3 regions of the Pseudarthrobacter sp. P1 genome follow, and region 1 is predicted to be linked to each of the others. Evidence: predicted binding sites of a transcription regulator. Region 1 holds the regulator's gene; each other region holds the start of a gene.

Region 1 (5,265 bases):
ACTTCAACACCTACACCGCCACCGAGCTGGGCGGGGGCGCCTCGCAGGATGCCTACGCGGCCACGGCCGCGAAAGAGGTGGCCTTTGCCGCCCGGGCTCTTGAGTCCTCCGGGCTGCCCGCCCGCACGATGGACACGGTGTTCTTCGGCGGCGGCACACCCACGCTGCTGCCGGCCGGCGACCTGGTCTCCATCCTGGCCGCCGCCGTCGGGGAGTGGGGGCTGGCCGACGGCGCCGAGGTCACCACCGAGGCCAACCCGGACTCCGTGACGCCGGACTCGCTGCGCGAGCTCGCCGACGGCGGATTCACCCGGGTGTCCTTCGGCATGCAGTCCGCCGTACCGCATGTGCTCAAGGTGCTTGACCGCACCCATGAGCCGGCGCGGGTGCCACAGGCCATCGAGTGGGCCCGCGGGGCAGGCCTGAAGGTCAGTGTCGATTTGATCTACGGCACACCCGGGGAATCGGAAGCCGATTGGGAAACCTCGGTCCGCACCGCCCTTAGCTACGAACCCGACCACATCTCCGCGTATGCGTTGATCGTCGAAGAGGGCACCAAGCTGGCGGCGCAGATCCGCCGCGGCCAGGTTCCGGCCATCGACGACGACGACCACGCCACCAAGTACGCCATGGCGGATGCGATGTTCAGCGCGGCCGGCCTGGGCTGGTATGAGGTCAGCAACTGGGCCCGCACACCCCAGGACGCCTGCCGGCACAACCTCGCCTATTGGCGCGGGGACGACTGGTGGGGGATCGGCCCCGGTGCGCACTCCCATGTGGGCGGTGTGCGCTGGTGGAACGTCAAGCACCCCACCGCCTACGCCGGGCGCCTGGAGCGCGGGGAATCACCGGCCGCCGGCCGCGAAACCCTGGATGCTTCCACCCGTGAGATGGAGCGGATCATGCTGACGGCCCGCCTGGCCGAGGGCATCGAGACCGCCTCGCTGCCGGCGGGCGGCCGTGCCGCCGTCGCTGGTCTGATTGCCCGGGAACTGGTGGAGCCTGCGGCGGCATTTGCCGGCCGCCTGGTGCTCACGCTCAAGGGCCGCCTGCTGGCCGACGCCGTGGTGCGCCAGCTGCTGGACGACTGAGCGCAGGCTCCCTGGCAACACAACCAAAAACCGGCCGTTCCCATGATGGGAACGGCCGGTTTCTTGTTGGTTTGGGAGCCGCCGGCTGGGCCCACGCCCACCGGGTTCCCTGGCCGAGCGAAGCGAGTTGTGGCAGCTGGTGATTGGGCCCACGGCGGCGAGGGCCCACGGATGAGCTTGCGAATCCGGGGAGCCGCCGGGGATTAGTGGATGCGGCGCAGGTTCACCGGGTAGCGGTACGGCTGGCCGCGGTTGACGTGGATGGCCGCGATCACCGAGAAGACCGTCAGGCCCACCCAGATGGCCACGGCAAGGAACGCGAAGACCGATCCGAGCGCGGGGAGGAAGATGGAGACCACCAAGGCCAGCAGGTTGCACGCGGCCGCAACCACCGTGGGCGGCAGGGTGAAGTTCAACGCTTCCTTGGACTCCTGTGCCGTGAACGGGCCACGGTCGCGGAACACCAGGTACACGATCAGGGACGGGATGAAGCCCAAAATCCCGCCGCAGTGCGCGATGAAGGCCCACTGCTTGTCTTCGGAGGCCGTCAGGGGCAGGGCGTTGGCCGAGGCCCCCTGGTATTGCGATGGCTCGTGGTGTTGCTCAGGACGGTGGGGTGTTCCGCCGGCTGGATTGGCCACAGTGTTTTCCTCTATATGTTCCGGGGACGGTGGCCCTCCGCCGTGGGCGGTGCGGCCATCTCCCTTTTAGGATACGTCAGCGGTGAGGAAGTCGATCACTTCCTCCACCCGCCCCAGCAGTGTCGGCTCAAGATCCGCGTAGCTTTTGACGCTGCCCAGCAACCGCTTCCAGCCCATGGCAATGTCCAGCGGCGTGCCGTGCGGCCAGCCGAAGGCCGTGAGGATGCCCACTTTCCACTCCATGGTGCGCGGCACCTGCGGCCAGGCTTTGATGCCCAAGGTCGACGGCTTGATGGCCTGCCAGACATCCACATAGGGGTGGCCGACGATGAGTACATTGGAGCGCGCGCCCGGCATCCGCAGTACGTCCTCCGCGATGCGGGACTCCTTGGAATTGGGCACGAGGTGGTCCACCAGGACGCCCAGGCGCCGTCCGGGCCCGGGGGCAAAGTCGCGGACGGCGCCGGCCAGGTCGTCGATGCCGTGGAGGGGCTCGACGACGATGCCCTCCACGCGGAGGTCGTCTCCCCAGACCTTCTCCACCAGTTCGGCGTCGTGCTTGCCTTCCACCCAGATGCGGCTGGCCTTGGCCACCTGGGCGCGCTGGCCGGTGACCTTGACGGAGCCGGACGCGGTGCGTTGGGCGGCGGCCTTGATGGTGCGGACCTCGGGCCCCACCACCTCCACGGGGGCGCCGTCGAGCAGGAAGCCGAAGCCGAGCTGGAAGGACGTGGTCTTCCCGCGCCGGTCCTCCAGCACCATGATGTGCATGCCGCCGCTCTTCTCGACGCGGACCACCGCGCCCACCCAACCGGACTGGACATCCTCCAGGACCACGCCGTGGTTGGCGGGGACCTTGGGCAGGACGCGTGCTGCGGGGGCGGAGAGGTCCTGGGGACCCCAATGGCTGTACGACACGGTGCTCACTCTCATTGCGGGAAAACCCATGCTAACAAGGGTCGGCGGCCGCCTACGCCAGCGGTGCCGGAGAAGGTATTAGACTTAGCACTTGGGTACGGAGAGTGCTAACGCGCCCGGGAACCGGGTGCGCAATGGCGCCGCGGTGTCAGAGGCAGAGGTTGAGGAGGTGGGCTCATGAGCGAACCACGCAAGCTTGAGGTGTTGCGCGCCATAGTTGAGGACTATGTGCATTCGCGCGAGCCCGTCGGGTCCAAGGCCCTGGTGGACAGGCACCATCTGGGCGTTTCCAGTGCCACCATCCGCAACGACATGGCCGCGCTGGAGGAGGAGGGGCTGATCACTGCCCCGCACACCTCCAGTGGCCGCATCCCCACGGACAAGGGCTACCGGCTCTTTGTGGACCAGCTGTCCGCCGTCAAGGCGCTCACGGCCGCCGAACGCCGTGCCATTGAGGCATTGCTCAACGGCTCCAACGACCTCGACGACGTCCTGGAGCGCACCGTGCGCACGCTGGCCCAGCTGACCAACCAGGTCGCGGTGGTGCAGTACCCGCGCACGGCCACGGCGACGCTGCGCCACATTGAATTTGTCCTGCTGGCGCCGCACCAGGTGCTGATTGTGCTGATCCTCGCCTCGGGCAAGGTGGAGCAGTGCGTGATCGACGCGGGCCAGCAGCTGGACGAGGAGAGCCTGTCCCAGCTGCGCAACTGGTTCCTTGGCGCCGCGGGCGGCACCGTATTGTCCGCGCTGCCCAGGGTGTTGGCCGAGGTTCCGGCCACGCTGCCGCTGGTGCTGCGGGCCGCCGGGCTGCGCCTGGCCACAGCCCTGATCCAGCTGGCCGCAGCGGCCCGCGAGGACAGGATCGTGATGGCCGGCACGGCCAACCTGGCGCGCTCCAATGTGGACTTCCCGCTGAGCATCGGCCCGGTGCTTGACGCCCTGGAGGAGCAGGTGGTCATGCTGCGCCTGCTCTCGGAGATGGCCAGCGACAACCGTGGCGTGGCCGTGAGCATCGGCCGGGAGAACCCCTACGATTCCCTGTCGGAGGCCTCCGTGGTTGCCACCGGCTACGGGCCGGACGCCGCCGCCAAGATCGGCATCCTGGGGCCCACCCGGATGGACTACCCCACCACCATGGCCGCGGTGCGCGCCGTCGCCCGGTATCTTTCAAAAATTCTGGCCGGCTAGCTCCACAGCCGCCAGCGACCACCTTTCGCAGAACAGTAAGAGAGAGCAAAGACTTTGAGCAACCACTACGACGTGTTGGGCGTGGGCCGCGACGCCACCGGTGAAGAGATCAAGAAGGCGTACCGGAAGCTTGCGCGCAAGTTCCACCCGGACGTGAACGACGGCGAGGACGCCCAGGAGCGTTTCAAGTCCGTCACGCACGCCTACGAGGTGCTCTCGGACCCGCAAAAGCGCCGCGTCTACGACACCACGGGCAACGAGAACGGCACGGACAACGGCTCCGGCAACTTCTCCGGCCAGGGCTTCGCCTTCCAGGACATCTTTGAGACCTTCTTCGGCGGCGGTGGCGGAGCGTCCGGCCCCGCCTCGCGCGTGCGCCGCGGCCAGGATGCGTTGATCACCGTGCGCATCGACCTGCGCGAGGCCGTCTTCGGCGTGAACAAGAAGATCGAGGTGGACACGGCCGTCACCTGCCCCACCTGCCACGGCAGCTGCTGCCGCGAGGGCAGCACGCCCACCACCTGCGACATCTGCCGCGGCAGCGGCCAGGTCCAGCGCCCCATGCGCTCCATCCTGGGCCAGGTCATGACGGTGGCCACCTGTGGCAGCTGCCAGGGCTTCGGCACCATGATCACCGATCCCTGCAACGAGTGCCTGGGCGAGGGCCGCATCCGCAGCCGCCGTTCGCTCACCATCAAGGTTCCGGCCGGCGTGGGCACCGGCACCCGCATCCAGCTCTCCGCCCAGGGCGAGGCCGGCCCGGCCGGTGGACCGTCCGGGGACCTGTACGTGGAGATCAAGGTCAACAATGATCCCGCCTTCCTGCGCGAGGGCGACGACCTCCATGCCACCCTGAGCGTGCCGATGACGGCCGCCGCGCTGGGCACGGAGCTGACGCTGGACACCTACGACGGCGAGCAGCCCATCAGCATCAAGCCCGGCACCCAGGCCGGGGAGGTCATCACGCTGCGCGGACTCGGCGTCACCCACCTGCGCGGCTACGGCCGTGGCGACCTGAAGGTGCATGTGCACGTCGAGACGCCCACCAAGGTGGACGCCGCCCAGGAGGAGCTGCTCAAGCAGCTGGCCGTGCTGCGCGGCGAGCAGTTCACCGAGGGCAAGCTGGTCACCAGCGGCGGCATGTTCGCCCGCCTGCGCGACAAGCTCGGCAACCTCTAGGCGAGGCTCCCCGTGACCAACCCGATCTTCTACGCCAACCACGCCGAACTCGCCGCCCTGGCCGAGGGCGAGCTCTATGTGCTCGGCGGGCCCGAGGGGCGCCACGCCACCACCGTCAAGCGCCTGGCCGCCGGCGAACCGGTGGACCTGGCCGACGGCGCCGGGCTGCGGCTGGCCTGCACGGTGGCCGCCGCGGCGCCGGGCGAGTTGACGGTGCGGGTCGACGCCGCCAGCCGGGAAGACGC
Region 2 (5,265 bases), 1.9 Mb from region 1:
CCTCCCGCGCGGCGATCCCCGCGGGCGGGACCTTGTCCCCATCGCCGCGGACCAGGGCGCAGCCGAAGGGTCGGCCCACATTGATGGGGGCGAAGGCCGCCCTTGCTGCCCTGGTGCTGGCCGCCGGCCTGGGGCTGGTATCCCCGGCCATTGCCTCGGCGGCCCCCACCTGCGGGCTCGTCTGGGGTTCGCAGGCCAAGTCGAACGCCGCTACGGTGCCGGGCCCAAGCCAGGATCCGATCACCAATATCCGGGCCGGACGCCATGGCTGCTTTGACCGCTTGGTGGTCGACGTCAACGGCGTGGCCCCGGCGTACAACGTGCGCTATGTCGACGACGTGACACAGGACGGGTCCGGCTCCATCGTTCCGCTGCGGGGGCGCGCCTCCCTCCAGGTGAGCGTTCTGGCGCCGGCCCACGACAGCAACTACCAGCCGACCTACACCCCGGCGGACAGGAACGAGGCGGCGGACGTCTCCGGCTTCCGGACCTTCCGCCAGGTGGCCTTCCTCGGCAGCTTTGAGGCCGTGACCCAGATCGGTCTGGGCGTCCGTGCCCGGCTGCCGTTCCGGGTCTCCACCCTGGCCGGCCCGGGTGAAGGGTCGCGGCTGGTGATCGATGTGGCGCACCGCTGGTGAGACCGGCGGGGCGCCGGGCAGGCGCTTAAAGCAGCGGCGGCGGTGCCACAGTTCCCCGTGCAGGGAACCGTGGCACCGCCGCCGTCCAAACAGCCAGCCGACTGCCCTACGGAGTGTGGGTGGGCCCACAACCTCGAGGGCCCCCAATACGGGCTCGCTAGCGAGCTTTGGGGAGAGGTTGGGTGGGCCCACAACCTCGAGGGCCCCCAATACGGGCTCGCTAGCGAGCCCGTATTGGGGAGAGGTTGGGGACTAGAAGCCGCCCATGCCGCCCATGTCGTCGCCGCCGCCGGCCGGAGCCGACTTCTGCGGCTTGTCGGCCACAACAGCTTCGGTGGTCAGGAACAGACCGGCAATGGAGGCCGCGTTCTGCAGTGCAGAGCGGGTCACCTTTACCGGGTCGTTGACGCCGGCAGCCAGCAGGTCTTCGTACTGGCCGGTGGCGGCGTTCAGGCCGTGGCCTGCGGGCAGGCCGCGGACCTTGTCCACCACAACGCCGGGCTCGAGGCCGGCGTTGAAGGCGATCTGCTTCAGCGGAGCGTCGATGGCAACGCGGACGATGTTCGCGCCGGTGGCCTCGTCACCCGTGAGGTTCAGGTTGGCGAATGCCTTCACGCCGGCCTGGATCAGGGCCACGCCACCGCCGGGGACGATGCCCTCTTCAACGGCTGCCTTGGCATTGCGGACTGCGTCCTCGATGCGGTGCTTGCGCTCCTTGAGCTCAACCTCGGTTGCGGCACCGGCCTTGATGACTGCAACGCCGCCGGCCAGCTTGGCCAGGCGCTCCTGCAGCTTCTCGCGGTCGTAGTCGGAATCGGAGTTCTCGATCTCGGCGCGGATCTGGGCCACGCGGCCGGCGATGGCGTCGGCGTCGCCGGCACCTTCGACGATGGTGGTCTCGTCCTTGGTCACAACAACCTTGCGGGCCTTGCCCAGCAGCTCAAGGGTGGTGTTCTCCAGCTTCAGGCCAACTTCCTCGGCGATGACCTGGCCACCGGTGAGGATGGCGATGTCGGCCAGCTGGGCCTTGCGGCGGTCGCCGAAGCCCGGAGCCTTGACGGCGACGGACTTGAAGGTGCCGCGGATCTTGTTCACGATCAGCGTGGCCAGGGCCTCGCCCTCGATGTCCTCGGCGATGATCAGCAGCGGCTTGTTGGACTGCATGACCTTCTCCAGAACTGCAACGAGGTCCTTCACGTTGGAGATCTTGGAGTTGACGATCAGGATGTAGGCGTCCTCGAGGACGGTTTCCTGGCGCTCGGCGTCGGTGACGAAGTAGGCGGAGATGTACCCCTTGTCGAAGCGCATGCCCTCGGTGAGCTCAAGCTCCAGGCCGAAGGTGTTGGACTCCTCGACGGTGATAACACCTTCCTTGCCAACCTTGTCCAGGGCCTCGGCAATGAGGTTGCCGATCTCGGTGTCGCCGGCGGAGATGGAAGCCGTGGCTGCGATCTCTTCCTTGGTCTCGATCTCCTTGGCGTTGGCCAGCAGCTCGGCGATGACGGCCGCGGTGGCCTTCTCGATGCCGCGCTTGAGGCTCAGCGGGTCGGCTCCGGCTGCAACGTTGCGCAGGCCTTCCTTGACCAGGGCCTGTGCCAGAACCGTAGCGGTCGTGGTGCCGTCGCCGGCCACGTCGTCGGTCTTCTTGGCAACTTCCTTGACCAGCTCGGCACCGATCTTCTCGAACGGGTCCTCCAGCTCGATCTCCTTGGCGATGGACACACCATCGTTGGTGATCGTGGGGGCGCCCCACTTCTTTTCGAGAACGACGTTGCGGCCACGCGGGCCCAGGGTGACCTTGACGGCGTCGGCGAGGATGTTCAATCCGCGCTCAAGGCCGCGGCGTGCCTCTTCATCGAATGCAATGATCTTGGCCATGGAGGCTTCAGTCCTTTCGGGACAGTCATTTTGGACTCAGTTTCCGAACTGTGGCGCCCGCGACGGACGGGCTGCATTGGACGGCGATCTCTGTACGCCGGCCAACTCACCCTCACCACACCGGAAGTGTGTTCACTGCTGCTGGTGGAGACAAAACTGGCAGTCTCCACCACAGAGTGCTAACTCAATAATTAGCACTCGGCACCCCAGAGTGCAAACAATTGGACGCCACATCTGCTTCTGGTGAAACCGGCGACGCTTCCGCAGGGGCCGTCCATGCCCTAGCGTTGGCCATGAAATATTCCATTGCACGCATTTAGTGGGGCACGTGGATGGTGCCCGCACACATGAACCGGAGGCGCACCTTGAGCGAAATCCCCACCCCCGAACCCGCGGCCACGCCGCAGCCGCCGGTCGTTCCGCAGCCGCCGCCCGCTCCGCCAGCCGATCCCACCCAGTACGCGGCCCCGCCGGCGCCACCCATTGGCCCGGCACAGCACCCGGCACAGTACCCGGCCCCGCCGGCCCCGCCGCTCTACAACCAGGCGCCTTACAACCAGGCGCCGTACGGCCAGCCCGGCCCCTACGCCGCCCCCTATGGGGCCCCGGCGGAGCAGAAGTCCAAGATCGCGGCCGGCCTGCTGGGCATTTTCCTCGGCGGCCTGGGCATCCACAACTTCTACCTCGGCTTCACCACGAAGGCCGTCATCCAGCTGCTGATCAGTGTGCTGTCCGTGGGCACCCTCGCCATCGTCAGCTCCATCTGGGGCCTGATCGAGGGCATCCTGATCCTCACCGGCTCGGAAAACTTCCGCAGGGACGCCAGGGGCATCCCGCTGCGCGACTAGCTCCAACGCACGCTGCCCCGCAGCCGGTGCCCGCTTGAGCCATCAAGCGGGCACCGGCTGCGGGGCAGCTGCTGTGCGTTCGGGGGCTTACTGGGCCCCGGGGCCCAGCACCACGGCCAGCGGAATGGCCAGCTCGGCCAGCTCGGCCGTGCGGGGGATGCCCAGCAGCTGGGCCAGCGCTTCTGCGTTCGCCTTCTGGGCCGGAACGCTGTAGAACACCACCGAGCTGGGCTGTATTGCGCCCGTCCAGTTGGCGGTCTGGTTCACGCCCCAGCCGGCGCTGGAGATGATCCCGCTGTACTTCGCGGCCAGCCCGGAGATGCCGGAGGCGTTGAAGACCTGGACGGGGACGCTCTTGTCCACCGCGGCCGGCGGCTCGGTGGGCCCCGGGGATGCGGACTCGGAGGCCGGCACCGACGGCGTTTCACTGGCCGGCGGATTCTCGGTGGGAGCCGCTCCGGTCGTGGCCGTATCCGTCGTGGCCACGGCCGCGGGGGGAACGTTGCCGCTCCCGCCGATGCCCAGCCTCGGGAGCACAAAGAAGGCTGCCAGCCCCACGATCAAGGCCAGGACACCAAAGGCCATCAGCGGAAACAGGCTGTTTCGTGCCGGGGCGATGGACGTGCGGTGGACTCCGTGGCGTGAGGAATTTTCCGGGATCTTGTCGAATTCGTCCCGAGGGTAGGTGCTCATGTGGCGGCGGTGTCCTTGTGGTGTTGTGGCAACGGGTGGCGTCAGCTGCCCAGGCGGCGGGCCGTGCGGGCCTGCTGGCGCGACGTACGTAGTCTACGCAATCTCTTCACCAACATGGGATCGTGGGCCAGGGCAGCCTCGGTGTCGATCAGCGCGTTGAGGATCTGGTAGTAGTGCGTCGCGGAGATGTCGAAGAGTTCGCGGATGGCCTGTTCCTTGGCCCCCGCATACTTCCACCATTGCCGTTCCAGGGCCAGCATCTGGGCATCGCGCTCGCTCAGACCCCAGGCTCCGGCGGTGTCCTGGGCGGCGTCTGCGGCCGGCTCGGCGGAGGGAGCGTGGAGCTCGTGCGCAGCCTGTTCGGCGTCGGACATGCCTTGGTTCCTTCCACGACTTACAAAAATGGCCAGTCTCTCCATGCTAGTTCCCATTCACAGGCTTGTCATTTGGCGACCAGCCCGGAAGACCTCACGGAAGACGCCCCGGCGGGCCCGGCGTGGCGAACAATGGAGGGATGGACAACCAGCCCGCGCTCTTTGACGCCCCCGAATCCCCGCATGCGGCCCGCACCGCGGCACAAGACCATGCGGCCCTGGAGCGGCTGGCCGCCGATCCCCTGTCCTTCATGGCCCCGGACTGGGCCGCGGCCATGTCCGGGGTGGAGCCCCAGCTGCGCGCCCTGGGCGCGTTCCTGCGGCGCGAGCACGACGGCGGCACCGGCTTCCTGCCCCGCCCCGCCAACGTGCTGCGCGCCTTTTCCCACCCGCTGGACGGGGTCAAGGTGCTCATCACCGGCCAGGACCCCTATCCCACCCCGGGGCACGCCGTCGGGCTCTCCTTTAGCGTGGACCCGGCCACCCGGCCGCTGCCGCGCAGCCTGGCCAACATCTACAAGGAACTGCAGGCCGACTTGGGGATCGCTCCGGCGCAGCACGGGGACCTCTCGGCTTGGGCTGAGCGGGGCGTACTGCTGCTCAACAGGGTCCTGACCGTCTCCCCCGGTGCCGCGGGATCGCACCGGGGCAAGGGCTGGGAACAGGTCACCGATGCCGCCATCGCCGCCCTGGCTGCCAGGGACAGGCCGGCCGTGGCCGTGCTCTGGGGCAACGATGCCCTCAAGCTCCGCCCCCAGCTCGGCCGCGCGGACATCGTGGCCTCCGCCCATCCCAGCCCGCTTTCGGCCTCGCGCGGCTTCTTCGGGTCGCGCC
Region 3 (5,265 bases), 1.1 Mb from region 1:
AGGACCACCCGCGCCGCCCGTGGCAGGTCCAGCCAGGGCAGGGCCAGGGCGAGCAGGGATCCCAGGGCAAATTCCCACAGCCTGGCGCGGGTGTCGAAGTAGGCAAAGGCCTGGTTGGTTGCCGTTTCCTGGATGGAGAAGGCCAGCGAGAGGGCAAAGATGGCCCCGAAGATGTACGCCAACAGCACGCGGTACCGGAGCTTGAACATCTTGGCGAGGACGGCGGCAACGGCAAAGACCAGCGGCCACAGGATAAAGACCTGGCCCTGGATCGACAGCGACCAGAAATGCTGGAGGGGGCTTGAATCGCTCGGGCCGGTGGCGCCGTAGGTGACCGAGCTCGCGGCCAGGGCCCAGTTCTCGAAATATCCCAGCGACGCCCAGCTTTGGGCATAGATGCTCCGCCAGATGGTCTGTGGAAGCCACAGATGCGTTGCACCGAGCACGGCCAGAAGCACCACGGCGGCGATGGGCAGCAGCCGTTTGAACAGGTGCAGCCAATGCCTTAGCAGCCGCAACGGCGCACCCTGTTCAACTTTTCGGGTGAACTGGCGGGTCATCAGGAAGGCCGAAATGAGCAGGAAAATGTCCACCCCACCGGACACCCGGCCCAGCCAGACGTGGTAGACCACCACCATCAAAACCGCCAACGACCGCAGCCCCTGGACCTCTGCCAGGAACTTGCGCTGGGGAGGGGGTTCAGGGAGCCGGCGCGAGAAGTGGGTGCCCCGCAGATTCCGGGGCAGGGTTCCAAGCGTCATACAAAAATCACCTTAAAATCATCAACCATCCCTATACACGCTACTGGGACTGCATTTGCCTCAACGACTTCTGTGATTTCCATCACTTAAATCCGGCGCAGCATGCACCGTGGTCCGGAGCGGCCCACCACGGCGGTGCGTGGGCCGCCGCGGCCGTCTTCCGTTCCAGTGTGCCGACCACCGCTGGACGGGCCGTAGGCGGATGCTGTGCGCGGGCTGTGAATGCCCCAAACGGCACGTAGTAGTCTCGGCCCCAGGCCCCACGGAAGGAAGCGTTCGATGACCTTGCAGGTTCGGGTGGTGGTGCCCGGCACGCTCACCGCCAGGGTTGTTGCCGAGGCGGAAGCTATTCCCGGCGTCTCGGAAATTGCGGTGCTGGCCGGGGCCTCGGTGCGCCCGGCCGGGGACATTGTCACGCTGGATGCCGACCGCAAGTGCATCGATGACCTGCTGGCCGCCTGCGCGGCCTCGACGTGGCCACTGTCGGCTCGGTGAGCATCAACGCCCCCGAGTTGGTGATCTCCGCACGGGCCCAGGAAGCCGTCGCCCTAGCCCCCGGAGAAGGGGCCGATGCCATCATCTGGGACGAGGTGGAGACCAACACCAGCGAGGAATCCAAACTCAGCTGGAGCTTCCTGGCGTTCCTGGTCATCGCCGTCCAATTGGCGGGCATTGGCATCGTCACCGATTCCACCATCGCCATCGTGGGCGCCATGGTGGTGGGGCCCGAATTCGGCCCGCTGGCCGGGCTGGCCGTGGCCCTGGTGGACCGCCGCTGGGCGCTGGCCCGGCGTGCGGCGCTGGCCCTGGGCGTCGGCTTCCCGGTTGCCATGGGTGTGGCGGCACTGGCCACCTGGCTGTCCATCCAGCTGGGTCTGGTGGATCCCGGATTCCTGGACCACGGCGACCCCGCCACGGAATTCATCTACCACCCCGGCTGGTACTCGTTCATCGTCGCCGCATTGCCCGGCGCCGCAGGGATGCTGTCCCTGATCGGGCGCAAGCCGGCCGTCCTGGTGGGCGCCTTCATCTCCGTCACCACCGTCCCGGCCGCCGGCTTTGTCGCCGTCGCCCTTGTCCTTGGCCAACCGGAGAAGGCGGCAGGCTCCGCGCTGCAGCTGCTGTTGAACCTGATGGGCATCATCGTCTCGGCCTCCGCTGTCCTCCTCTTCTACCGGCTGCTGCGCCGGCGCCGCCCCACCGGAGTGTCCCGGTACTCCGCCAACCCCTTTAAACGCCAACTGCCCCGCAGATAACGTCGGCTTGGGCGTCCAAGCTAGCGTTAAGTGCGGGGCAGTTGGTTAGGGATGCCTAGTGCTGGTGGCCAGCGTGGCTGTCCTCGTCCTCGGCCGGCTTCTCCGTCACCAGTGCCTCCGTGGTGAGCACCAGGGCGGCGATGGAGGCCGCGTTGCGCAGGGCGGAACGCGTCACCTTCACGGGGTCGATGATGCCGGCGGCAACCAGGTCGCCGTACTCGCCGGTCGCGGCGTTGAAGCCGAAGCCATCTTCCAGCTCGCCCACCTTGTGGACGACGACGTAGCCGTCGTGGCCGGCGTTCTGGGCGATCCAGCGCAGCGGCTGGGCCACGGCGCGGCGGACCAGCTCGACGGCGGTGGCCGCGTCGCCGGTCAGCTGGCGCACGTTGCGGTCCTCGTCCAGGGCCTTGGCAGCCTGGACCAGTGCGGAACCGCCACCGGCCACGATGCCCTCTTCCAGAGCGGCACGCGTGGAGGACACGGCGTCCTCGATGCGGTGCTTCTTTTCCTTCAGCTCAACCTCGGTGGCGGCGCCAACCTTGATCACGCCGATGCCTCCGGCCAACTTGGCCAGACGCTCCTGGAGCTTTTCCTTGTCCCAATCGGAGTCGGTGCGCTCCAGCTCGGCACGCAGCTGGGACACGCGGTCCTTCACGTCACCGACGGTGCCGGCACCGTCGACGATGGTGGTGGAATCCTTGGTCACGGTGATCCGGCGGGCGGTGCCCAGGACCTCGAGGCCAACCTGGTCCAGCGACAGGCCGATCTCCGGGGAGACAACCTGGGCGCCGGTCAGGATCGCGATGTCCTGCAGCATCGCCTTGCGGCGGTCGCCGAAGCCCGGAGCCTTGACGGCAACCACGTTCAGGGTGCCGCGCATCTTGTTGACGATCAGCGTGGACAGAGCCTCGCCGTCAACATCCTCGGCAATGATGAACAGCGGCTTGGAGGCCTGCAGGGCCTTCTCCAGCAGCGGCAGGAAGTCCGCGATGGAGGAGATCTTGCCCTGGTTGATCAGGATCAGTGCGTCTTCCAGCACTGCTTCCTGGCGCTCAACGTCGGTGACGAAGTACGGGGACAGGTAGCCCTTGTCGAACTGCATGCCCTCGGTGAGGACCAGCTCGGTCTGCGTGGTGGAGGACTCCTCGATGGTGATCACACCATCCTTGCCCACCTTCTCGAAGGCCTCGGCCAGCAGATCGCCAATCTCCGTGCTCTGCGCGGAGATGGCGGCAACCTCTGCCACCTGGCGGCCCTGGACCTCGCGGGCGTTGGTCAGCAGGCGCTTGGAGATGGCTTCGACAGCCACCTCGATGCCGTGCTTGAGGTCGCCGGGGGCGGCGCCAGCAGCAACGTTGCGCAGGCCTTCCTTGACCAGCGCCTGTGCCAGCACCGTCGCCGTCGTCGTGCCGTCACCGGCCACGTCGTTGGTCTTGGTGGCAACTTCCTTCGCCAGCTGGGCACCCAGGTTTTCGTACGGGTCGTCCAGCTCAATCTCACGGGCGATGGTCACGCCGTCGTTCGTGATGGTGGGGGCGCCCCACTTCTTGTCCAGCACAACGTTGCGGCCGCGCGGGCCCAGGGTCACCTTGACGGTGTTGGCCAGCTTGTCTATGCCGGCCTCCAGGCTGCGGCGGGCAGCGTCGTTGAATTCAAGCTGCTTTGCCATGGTTCAGGTCCTTTCACGCAAAGGCCCCACGCCATCGATCCAGACAGGCTCGATCGGCGGCGCGGGGCATTGCTTTGGGTGCTACTTTACGATGATGGCCAGCACGTCGCGGGCAGAGAGCACGAGCAGCTCTTCGCCGCCGGTCTTGATCTCGGTTCCACCGTACTTGGAGTAGATGACAACGTCGCCAACTGCTACATCGACGGGAACGCGGTTGCCCTTGTCGTCAATGCGGCCGGGGCCCACTGCCACAACTTCGCCCTCCTGGGGCTTCTCCTTGGCGGTGTCCGGGATGACCAGGCCGGATGCAGTGGTCAGCTCAGCTTCGAGCTGGCGGACAACAATACGATCCTCAAGAGGCTTAATAGAGACCGACACTCGGACCTCTCCTTCACAAGAGTAAAAATCTTCGGATGAGTCAAGAAGCACGGGCCAGACCTGCGCTGCCAACGTCGTCGCGGTGCCGCCGGCAGGTGGTGTCTGAGGCTTCTCCAATTAGCACCCTCATGGTGAGAGTGCTAACCCCGACTCTATTGACTCGGTTAGCACTCGGTCAAGGCGAGTGCCAGCCGTGGCCGACGCCGAAGGGTGGTTTTCGCTGCCAGCGCACCGCCGCCTCTCTGGATCTATCGCATGGTCCCGCGCGTGCGTTCACCCAGCATCCGGTACAGCTCATCGGTTTTGGGGGCGAAGGACTCCACGGCGGAGAGCAAAAGGTTCAACCAGCCGTGGGCGATCCAATTCGGCTCAGCGAGTTTTTCAACCACTGCTTCATACGTCCAGGGAATCTCTTCAATGGTCCGGTTTTCGAACTTGTCCTGGGCCGTGCCCAACCGCCGGGCATTGAGGATCTGCGCGGCCGTAATGCCGGTGTTCCTGAGATTGACATGGCCCAGAAGCCCGAGCTGGTACCGCCGGACATCCAGCATGGCCGTGTGGAAATGGACAAACCGGCTCTCCACGTCAATGCCGAGTTCTTCCTTCATGCCGCGGGCCAGCCCCCGGTGCGGGTCCAATGCCCCCTTGGCGTTCCGGTCCTCCGGAAGCATGCCCTCGTTGACGGAAATGTGGTAGCCATTGCGGCCACTGCTGGTGAGCTCGGACCGGCGGACAAGAATGAGCCTGTCATCGTCCGTGACGACTGTCGCGTTCAGCCCAATCGCATGGATCATGCCCGGCGCAATGTGGGCGAGACGGTCCCCATCGCTCCCGAGGTCGATGTTGCCGGCGTCGAACTCTTCCATCCATGCACGGCCGCACACCTTGGCCGAGGCATGGTCGCTGTGCCACACCGACAAGTTCAGGACGGGCCGCTCGTGTTCGCGTGTTCTGCTCAGGGCATTGAGCCCATCGACTGCCAGCGAGGCACCGTTCCACTCGCCATCGGGAAATCCCTGCAGGCGCTGCCGTTCACTGGCAATCTCTGCCACAAGGCGTGCGGGATCCAGGGCGACCAGCGCCCCCGGCACGCGGGCCAGCTCGGTTTCGAGCTCCGGTGCCGGCCGTTCCGCAATGACGATGTCCTGTGGACGCCATCCGCCGGGAACGAATTGGAGAACGTAGAGGGCCTCATTGCCGC

The links. Region 1 encodes HrcA, which represses chaperone genes, less so after heat shock. Its sites were predicted from a motif close to TTNGCACTCGNNNNNNNCGAGTGCNAA; they were not measured.
Region 2: the regulator HrcA is predicted to act here: its motif matches at 2,708-2,734, upstream of groL (chaperonin GroEL).
Region 3: the regulator HrcA is predicted to act here: its motif matches at 4,229-4,255, upstream of groES (co-chaperone GroES).

What each region holds. Positions count from the first base shown of each region.
Region 1 covers NZ_CP189584.1:1,059,584-1,064,848, reverse strand. The annotation lists gene hemW (radical SAM family heme chaperone HemW) at 1-1,091, shown strand, start outside; gene ACQCSX_RS05050 (DUF4870 domain-containing protein) at 1,295-1,732, opposite strand; gene ACQCSX_RS05045 (DUF3097 domain-containing protein) at 1,799-2,650, opposite strand; gene hrcA (heat-inducible transcriptional repressor HrcA) at 2,828-3,841, shown strand; gene dnaJ (molecular chaperone DnaJ) at 3,896-5,020, shown strand; gene ACQCSX_RS05030 (16S rRNA (uracil(1498)-N(3))-methyltransferase) at 5,033-5,265, shown strand, end outside.
Region 2 covers NZ_CP189584.1:3,675,646-3,680,910, reverse strand. The annotation lists gene ACQCSX_RS17320 (AMIN-like domain-containing (lipo)protein) at 84-638, shown strand; gene groL (chaperonin GroEL) at 891-2,516, opposite strand; gene ACQCSX_RS17310 (TM2 domain-containing protein) at 2,882-3,364, shown strand; gene ACQCSX_RS17305 (LytR C-terminal domain-containing protein) at 3,452-4,057, opposite strand; gene ACQCSX_RS17300 (DUF3263 domain-containing protein) at 4,099-4,431, opposite strand; gene ACQCSX_RS17295 (uracil-DNA glycosylase) at 4,572-5,265, shown strand, end outside.
Region 3 covers NZ_CP189584.1:2,194,387-2,199,651, forward strand. The annotation lists gene ACQCSX_RS10340 (acyltransferase family protein) at 1-761, opposite strand, end outside; gene ACQCSX_RS10345 (hypothetical protein) at 1,041-1,256, shown strand; gene ACQCSX_RS10350 (DUF389 domain-containing protein) at 1,253-2,017, shown strand; gene groL (chaperonin GroEL) at 2,073-3,686, opposite strand; gene groES (co-chaperone GroES) at 3,768-4,064, opposite strand; gene ACQCSX_RS10365 (hypothetical protein) at 4,313-5,265, opposite strand, start outside.